Regions from separate parts of the Bradyrhizobium sp. JR4.1 genome, predicted to be linked through region 1. Evidence: predicted binding sites of a transcription regulator. Region 1 holds the regulator's gene; each other region holds the start of a gene.

Region 1 (2,189 bases):
CGAGCTCCGTTCCCGGCAGCAGGCAGACGGCAACAGACGGATCGGCTGCGGAGGCGAAGCCGCGCGTCGAGGTGCCGCGGAAATTTGTCGAGACGATCGTCTCGCCGACTTCGGCGGGGCGCGACGCGACGGCATGCAGGCTGTAGTCACACATCGGGTGCTCCTCATGCTGGGATAGCAACCCGCGTCTCTTATCGAGGCGCAGGCCTCTATCAGAGTTGAAGCACGAAAGCTCTGCTCGGTTGTGGGCAAATCTGCGGCTGGTTTCCGCAAGCCGCGATCACATTATCTTTCCCGAATTCAATAGGAACAAAGCGAGTTGCGATGCATTCGGGAGGCGCATGCGCGAATCTTGCCGGCTGGTGCAACGACCTCGATCGCTGGTCGCTGTTTCCTCGCACACCCGAGCCGCGAAGCGGTGCTGTTTCGGTGCTGCTTCGTGGGCGTCGCGAGGAGCCAGCGCCGGAGGAGGGGCCGGATAGTCTGTGCAGAACCAGAAAGACTATCCAGCCGGAGCGGACGATGATCCGCTCCAATCTCTGACCGGCGATGCCGATCGGAAGCGCGCGAGGCGCCAACTTCTCCAGGTATCAAGTACGTCCGGTATCAGTACTTCCGGTAAAGCCCGATCAGCTTGCCCTGAATCTTCACCCGATTGGGCGGCAGGATGCGGACCTCATATGCAGCGTTGGCGGGCTCGAGCGCGATCGAGGCGCCGCGACGGCGGAAGCGCTTCAGCGTCGCTTCCTCGTCGTCGATCAGCGCCACCACGATGTCGCCGGTATCGGCGCTCTCGTTGCGCTGAATCAGCGCCATGTCGCCGTCAAGGATGCCGGCATCAACCATGGAATCACCGCGCACTTCCAGCGCGTAATGTTCGCCCGAGCCGAGCATGTCGGGCGGTACGCTGATGGTGTGGCTGCGTGTCTGCAACGCCTCGATCGGCGTGCCGGCCGCGATGCGGCCCATCACCGGTACCGCCACGGGGCGTTCGCCCTCGTCCGCGGGCAGGCTGGAGCCCGCACGCACCTTGCCGAGATTGCCCTCGATGACGCTCGGGGTGAAGCCGCGGCGGCTGCCGGCGGCTGCCTGGAGCTCCGGCAGCTTGATGACTTCAATCGCACGGGCGCGGTTGGGCAGGCGTCGGATGAAGCCACGCTCCTCGAGCGCCGTGATCAGGCGATGGATGCCCGACTTCGAGCGCAGATCGAGCGCATCCTTCATCTCGTCGAAGGAGGGCGGCACGCCGCTTTCCTTCAGACGTTCACTGATGAACCGCAGAAGCTCGTATTGTTTGCGCGTTAACATCTCGACCAAAGTCCCCCGGTTGATGTCGTCCGATTCCGAGACGCAGAATTCGGCAATAAGCCGCTACATGCTCGAAACAAATCATGAACGGACACTATATGTTCGATACATGTTCCGCAACTGCTTAATTTACCGTGAACAGAGCAAACTCCGCGGAACGCGCGTTGCGGGGGTGCTCAGACGGGGAGCCGCAACACTTCGCAAGCTGTGCCGGCTTCGGCCTTCGGCGCGAATGGTGCGCGCACGAGAAGTACCTGTGCTGCAGCGAGATTCGCAAGCAGCGAAGAGTCCTGATGGTTGACGGGAAGAACGACGCGTGTGCCATCGTCACGCTCCTCCAGATGCGCGCGCAGATAGTCCTCGCGCTGGTCGTTGGCGCCGACGCCGCGGCCGAGCACGGCGCGTTCGCGGCGATGGTGAATCACTGAACGGCCCGACAGGGCGCGAATCAGCGGCACCATGAACAGGAAAGCGCACACGTAGGACGATACGGGATTGCCCGGCAGGCCGATCACACCCATTGCGCCGAGGCGCCCATGCATCATCGGCTTGCCTGGCCGCATCGCGATCTTCCAGAACGCCATCGCGATGCCTTCGTCCCTCAGTGCCTGCTGGACCAGATCGTGGTCGCCGACTGATGCGCCGCCGGTCGTGATCAGGATGTCGGCGCCGCTCTCACGGGCGCGGCGGATGCCCGCGGTGGTCGCCTCCAGCGTGTCGGCGGCAATACCGAGGTCGATGGTCTCGGCGCCCTCGCTGCGGGCGAGCGCGTGCAGGGCGTAACCGTTGGAATAGACGATCTGGCCGTGGCCGGGCGTGGTGCCCGGCATCACCAGCTCGTCGCCGGTGGCGAGAATCGCGACCTTCGGACGCCTGAAAAC
Region 2 (2,189 bases), 110 kb from region 1:
TTTGCTGTGCGGTTCTGCGATATCAATAGGTCAATAGCCGTTCCGTTTTCCGATCGCTGTTGCTTTTCAGTGACACAACTTGCGGCTTCACCGGTGTATGGACGATATCAGTTGGACCACGGCGTCCGATGCTCTTCCGGAACAGGGAGGGACAACAGAAACTGGGACTGGGATTACTGAAGATGAAAAAGATTTGGTTGGCTTCGGCCTGTTTGTTCGCACTCGCTGCCCCGGCTTCGGCCGCTGATCTGGCGGCGCGCCCCTACACCAAGGCTCCGGTGGCCATGGCTTCGGTCTACAACTGGACCGGCTTCTACCTCGGTATCGTCGGTGGCGGCGCCTGGGAAAATTCCTCGACCGACCCGAAGATGAAGGGCGGCTTCGTCGGCGGTACTGCCGGCTACAACTGGCAGACCGGCAATGTCGTGTTCGGCATCGAGGCCGATGGTTCCTGGGCTGACGTCAGCGCGTCGGTCACCGGCCCCGTTGCCGTCCCCGGCTTCGGCCTCGTCAGCACCACCCTCAGCTCGAAGACCGATGCGATGGGCACCGTGCGCGGCCGCATCGGCTACGCCGTCAACAACGTCCTGTTCTACGGCACCGGTGGTTACGCCTGGATCGACAACAAGCTCAGCATCAGCGCGCTCGGCGTGACCGCTTCCGACAGCAAGTGGCACTCCGGCTGGACCGTCGGTGCGGGCGTCGAAGCGTTCTTCGCTCCGCAGTGGTCGGTCAAGGGCGAGTACCTCTTTCGCAGCCTCGGCGGCGAGACCTACTTCTCGGGCGCCCTGCCCACCGGCACGCTCGAGTTTCACACCGTGCAGGTCGGCGTGAACTATCACTTCGGGGGCCCGATCGTCGCGAAGTACTGATCTTCGCTATCGACGCCATCGTGTTACGAAAGGCCGGCCTCGCGCCGGCCTTTTTGTTTGAACGGGACCGGTCACGCGCAGTTCCGCAAGCCGTGCTCCTGCCAGATGCCGCCAGCGCGCCAACAATCCGTTGACGATTCGCAAACGCCACTGGAAATCCGTCCCTGTTCTTCCTACGTTCGCTTACTTACCCATCGGCGCCGATCCCGGTTCCGGGCGATGCGCGCCTGTCAAGTTGGCGCGATCGCGCGCTTTTGGATTCCCTGAGGACCACCAGGATGGATGAAGTGATCAAGGCGAAGCGCCAACAACAGAACGCGGGAGCACACCTGCGCGCGATTACGATCCGTGGCGCGCGCGAGCACAACCTCAAGAACGTCGACGTCGAAATTCCGCGCGACAAGCTCGTCGTGTTCACGGGGCTGTCAGGCTCCGGCAAATCCTCCCTCGCGTTCGACACCATCTATGCCGAGGGCCAGCGCCGCTACGTCGAATCGCTATCGGCCTATGCCCGCCAGTTCCTGGAGATGATGCAGAAGCCCGACGTCGACCAGATCGACGGCCTGTCGCCGGCGATCTCGATCGAGCAGAAGACGACATCGAAAAACCCGCGCTCCACCGTCGGCACGGTGACCGAAATCTACGACTACATGCGCCTGCTGTGGGCGCGCGTCGGCGTGCCCTATTCGCCCGCCACCGGCCTGCCGATCGAGAGCCAGACCGTCTCGCAGATGGTCGACCGCGTGCTGGCGCTGCCGGAGGGCTCCCGGCTCTATCTGCTCGCGCCGGTCGTGCGCGGCCGCAAGGGCGAGTACCGCAAAGAGCTCGCCGAATGGCTCAAGAAGGGCTTTCAGCGCGTCAAGATCGACGGCGCCTTCCATGAGCTCGCGGAAGCGCCTGTTCTCGACAAGAAATTCCCGCACGACATCGACGTCGTCGTCGACCGCATCGTGGTGCGCCCCGACATCGGCCAGCGCCTCGCCGAAAGCTTCGAGACCGCGCTGAAGCTCGCCGAGGGTCTTGCCGTGATCGAATTCGCGGACGCGCCGGCTGCAGCAGCCCCCGCGGAAGAGAAAAAGAAGACGGCCAAGATCCACGACAAGAGCGGACCCGAGCGCATGCTGTTCTCGGAAAAGTTCGCCTGCCCTGTCTCCGGCTTCACCATCCCCGAGATCGAGCCCCGGCTGTTCTCGTTCAACAATCCCTATGGCGCCTGCCCCGCCTGCGGCGGCCTCGGCGTCGAGCAGCATGTCGACGAGGACCTCGTCATCCCCGACAAGGAGCTAGCCATCGGCAAGGGCGCCATCGCGCCCTGGG
Region 3 (2,189 bases), on a different contig from region 1:
TTGGCATCGGCCACGGCATCGGCGTCGAACACCTTTAAATCAGGACACATCGCCCGGGCATTGGCCAGCGGCTGGCCGATATGCAGACCGAGGCGCTCGGCCGCCTCGTCCAGCGCATGGATCACCAGCGCGTTGCTGTCCTTGATGACGACAATGCTCGGATCATTGGTTCTACCCAGCCCGACGCCGTCGAAGAACCGCTGGATCCGGTCGATGGGCAGGCGCGGCAGCCACAGGCTGAGGATACGCCGACGATTCAGAGAACTGGCACTCATCACATTTCCATTCCATGATCCACCGGCCACACGGGCCATGACGATTGCGCAGGAGCTCGGCATCGAAGCGCGGCGCGCCCCAGGCACTCCACATCGCGCCCGGCGGCGAATGCGCCGCGCGAAGCATCCATCTGGTCTCCGCGGTCGAGGGCAAAGGTTGCGCGGCCATCCTCAGCAACAGGCCGGTGACACCGGAAGATTGCGCAGCCAGCGTCAGCTTGCGGCTCGCCACGAGATCGAACTGCCTGGTCTCACCCCAGAGCTCGAGCACGACGGCACCCAGCGCGTCGCAGGCGAGCGCATCGGCCGAAGTCCTTAGCGCACTCTCCACGTCGGCGGCGCGCACCATCACCATGCGGCGCGGATCGAGACCGAGTTCGGCGAACCCGCTCATCGACAGCGCGCCGGTTTCAATTTCCGAAAAATCCTGCCGCACCCACAGCAGCGGTTTGCGTGCTGTCATGCGCCCCGCAAGTCCCGTGACGAAGCCGGTCGCGGCCGCCCCCTGACGTCCTTCGCAAAACACCTCGTGGATTGCCGCGCGCGCGAGCCCACCTTTCAGCGCGCTGTCGGCCTCGCTATGGCCGAGCGCGACACGGTCGCGATGATGCACGACCTCCGCCGTCTCGATGCGCTCGATCTGGCCGCGCAAGGCTGCAAGCGCGCTTGTTCGTGCGCCGCTCATATACGCCGCTCCTCAAGGGTGATTGCCGGTGGCTTTCAAAAAGAGAACCAGCAGCTAGCTCATTTGTTCATGATATGTTCTAATATAAAGCTAACGACGCCCCGGGAGTCAATCGAATTGGCGGGCCTTGGGATTCATGAGCGGAATCAAAGGGATTCAATATGGACGTGCAACGCAAGCTGGAGATCCTGGCGGACGCCGCCAAGTATGACGCGTCCTGCGCCTCCAGCGGCACCGAGAGGCGGGATTCCAGCGATGGCAAGGGCATGGGCTCGACCGCGCCCGGCATGGGCATTTGCCACTCCTACGCGCCGGACGGCCGCTGCATCTCGCTGCTCAAGGTGCTGCTGACCAACGCTTGCAATTACGACTGCCTCTATTGCGTCAACCGCGCCTCCTCCAACGTGCCGCGCGCCCGCTTCACTGTCGACGAAGTGGTCAAGCTGACGCTCGACTTCTACCGGCGCAATTACATCGAAGGGCTGTTTCTCTCCTCCGGCATCATCCGCAACCCCGACTACACCATGGAGCAGGTGGTGAGCGTCGCGCGCAAACTGCGCGAGGAGCATCACTTCCGCGGCTACATCCATCTCAAGACTATCCCTGAGGCCGACGATGCATTGATCTCCGAGGCCGGCAAATATGCCGACCGTCTCTCCATCAACATCGAGATGCCGCAGGAGACGAGCCTGCAGCAATTCGCGCCCGAGAAAGACGTGCGCGCGATCCGCCGCACCATGGGCCGGCTGCGGCTGAAGCTGGACGAGGCCGAGGAAAGCCGCAGCGCGAAGACGAAAGCCAAGCCGCAGCGCTTTGCGCCGGCCGGCCAGAGCACGCAGATGATCGTCGGCGCCGACGCAGCCTCCGACCACACCATCCTCCACACCAGCGCCAATCTCTACGGTTCATACCGGCTGAGGCGCGTCTATTATTCCGCATTCAGCCCGATCCCCGATGCCAGCCGCGCGCTACCTCTGCGCGCGCCGCCCTTGCTGCGCGAGCACCGTCTCTACCAGGCCGACTGGCTGATGCGGTTCTACGGCTTCGACGTCGGCGAGATCGTCGACGACAGTGCGATGCTGCCGCTCGACATCGATCCAAAACTCGCCTGGGCATTACGCCACCGCGACCGTTTCCCGCTCGACGTCAACCGCGCCAGCCGCGAGGAATTGTTGCGCGTGCCAGGCTTCGGCACCAAGGCGGTCGAGCGCATCATCGCGGCGCGCCGC
Region 4 (2,189 bases), 110 kb from region 1:
ACGTTGTTCCAGGCGTAACCGATCTGACCGGTGATGAGCCCGAAAGAGTCGATGCGGGAACGGTTGCGATCACCCGTGACCAGGGCGGTGCCGGGGAAAAGTGTGCTCACGTTGTCGCCCCGGAAGTCGGCCCAGTTGCCTTGGCCTTCGAGGCCGAACACCCAATTGGTGGACTGCCAGCGATAGCCGATCTGGCCACCGACCGTGCCGCCGACCGCGTTATGGCAGCCTTCCCCGACCAAAACGCCGGTCGCGGGCGTGACGAAGTCCCAGCACGTGTGGCTCGAGCCACCGCCGCCGTTGATGCCGATGTAGAAGCCGCTCCAATCGTAGATGGTGGCAATCGCCGGCGCCGGAGCCTTGGTGTAGGGACGCGCGGCAAGATCCGCCGCGCTCGCGGGAGCCGACAGGCCCATCGCCACTGCACTGATTGCACCAATAAGAAGCTTATTCATTGCCAGTCTCCCCAGGTTCGTCCGCTTCTTTCTTCCCCGAAGCGGTTGATCAGGCACGAGGGCCCATATGATTTAAGTCCGAGGAAACCGTAGCTCTACGGAGCGGCAAAGTCCGTCTCCGAAATGCAACAAGAACGGGGCCGTGCGAGGACCCATAACTTGCTGAATGTTAAGCTCTTTCCTTCGCTTTTGGGAACCTACAAAGGTTCCAATCGACGCGTGCCTTCCCGCAGTACATTGGCCGATCGACGCCACATATTCGATGCTGAAGTTCGCCAAGAACAAATCTGGAACAAGCCGGAGGTCGATGCTATATGTGGGGATAACCGGAGGGGCGACGGACTGATCGTCGTCCGCAAGCGTTCGGCGAGCGTATAGGGTCGCCTCAACAGGCACGGTGGAGCGCGGGGAGCGGACCGGCCTTCTTGAATTCAGTGGCATTCGGAGCGGAGAGCGGAGATGGCGGGAAGCGTCAACAAGGTCATTCTGGTTGGAAATCTCGGCAAGGATCCTGAAATCCGCCGCACCCAGGACGGGCGGCCGATCGCCAATCTGAGCGTCGCCACCTCGGAGACCTGGCGCGACAAGGCGACCGGCGAGCGCAAGGAAAAGACCGAGTGGCACCGCGTCGTGATCTTCAATGAAGGGCTCTGCAAGGTCGCCGAACAGTATCTGAAGAAGGGCGCCAAGATTTACGTCGAGGGTGCGCTCCAGACCCGCAAATGGACCGACCAGAGCGGCGTCGAAAAGTACTCGACCGAAGTCGTGCTGCAGGGCTTCAACTCCACCCTGACGATGCTGGACGGTCGTAGCGGCGGCGGGGGAGGCGGCAGCTTCGGCGACGAGCCGGGCGGCGATTTCGGCTCCTCCGGTCCCGTCAGCAACGCGCCGCGGCGACCCGTTGCCGCCGGCGGCGGTGGCCGCAACAGCGACATGGACGACGACATCCCGTTCTGAGCGATTCCGTTCTGAGAACGAGGCATATCGATGCGGAGGCGCCGGCCGCGTGGGCGGCGCTTCTCATCTCGTGTCAAAAAATCCCACTAATCGGCAGGACGGGCTCGGGATTTCCGGGCCCGCTTCATGTTTGGGGTGAGCTCGGATTGCGGCTTGGCAAACGCGCTGACGGGGCAAGCTCGCCGCGCGGTTTTCCACGGGCGAGCGGCGATTTTGCGAGGTCGGTGCGGGGGCTGTCCGAGACAGCGCTCGCAAGGGCTTAAGTTGTTGGAAAAATAGGTAGAAAAAGCGCTTCCCAGATCGCCGCGAGGGTGGTTATCAGAGGCTGGATGCGCTATATGATTCCCAGATAAAACCTCATCGGATTTCCCCTTGGCTGACGACGACGACAAGCCCGGCGACCAGCCGGCGCAACCCTCGGATATTCGCCCCGTCTCCATCTTTGAGGAGATGAAGAAGTCCTATCTCGACTACGCCATGAGCGTGATCGTGGCGCGGGCACTGCCTGACGCCCGCGACGGTCTGAAGCCGGTGCATCGCCGCATCCTGTACTCGATGAACGAGCAGGGGCACACGCCGGACAAGAAGTACGTCAAGTCCGCCCGCGTGGTCGGTGACGTCATCGGTAAATATCATCCGCATGGCGACCAGTCGATCTACGACGCCATGGTCCGGATGGCGCAGGACTTCTCCATGCGCGTGCCGCTGATCGACGGCCAGGGCAATTTCGGCTCGGTCGACGGCGATCCTCCGGCTGCCTATCGTTATACCGAAGCC

What was found. Region 1 encodes LexA, which represses DNA repair genes until DNA is damaged. Its sites were predicted from a motif close to TGTTCNNNNTGTGTTCNG; they were not measured.
Region 2: a site for LexA is predicted at 1,038-1,055, ahead of uvrA (excinuclease ABC subunit UvrA). Genes of this name have one in related genera too.
Region 3: a site for LexA is predicted at 1,025-1,042, ahead of ABIB90_RS33145 (ImuA family protein). Genes of this name have one in related genera too.
Region 4: a site for LexA is predicted at 733-750, ahead of ABIB90_RS09045 (single-stranded DNA-binding protein). Genes of this name have one in related genera too.

Annotation. Positions count from the first base shown of each region.
Region 1 covers NZ_JBEPRY010000003.1:10,528-12,716, forward strand. The annotation lists gene ABIB90_RS08510 (hypothetical protein) at 1-154, opposite strand, end outside; gene lexA (transcriptional repressor LexA) at 607-1,308, opposite strand; gene ABIB90_RS08520 (molybdopterin molybdotransferase MoeA) at 1,485-2,189, opposite strand, start outside.
Region 2 covers NZ_JBEPRY010000003.1:118,751-120,939, reverse strand. The annotation lists gene ABIB90_RS09035 (outer membrane protein) at 183-872, shown strand; gene uvrA (excinuclease ABC subunit UvrA) at 1,151-2,189, shown strand, end outside.
Region 3 covers NZ_JBEPRY010000024.1:78,906-81,094, forward strand. The annotation lists gene ABIB90_RS33140 (Y-family DNA polymerase) at 1-275, opposite strand, end outside; gene ABIB90_RS33145 (ImuA family protein) at 172-960, opposite strand; gene ABIB90_RS33150 (putative DNA modification/repair radical SAM protein) at 1,122-2,189, shown strand, end outside.
Region 4 covers NZ_JBEPRY010000003.1:121,313-123,501, forward strand. The annotation lists gene ABIB90_RS09040 (outer membrane protein) at 1-455, opposite strand, end outside; gene ABIB90_RS09045 (single-stranded DNA-binding protein) at 915-1,412, shown strand; gene gyrA (DNA gyrase subunit A) at 1,785-2,189, shown strand, end outside.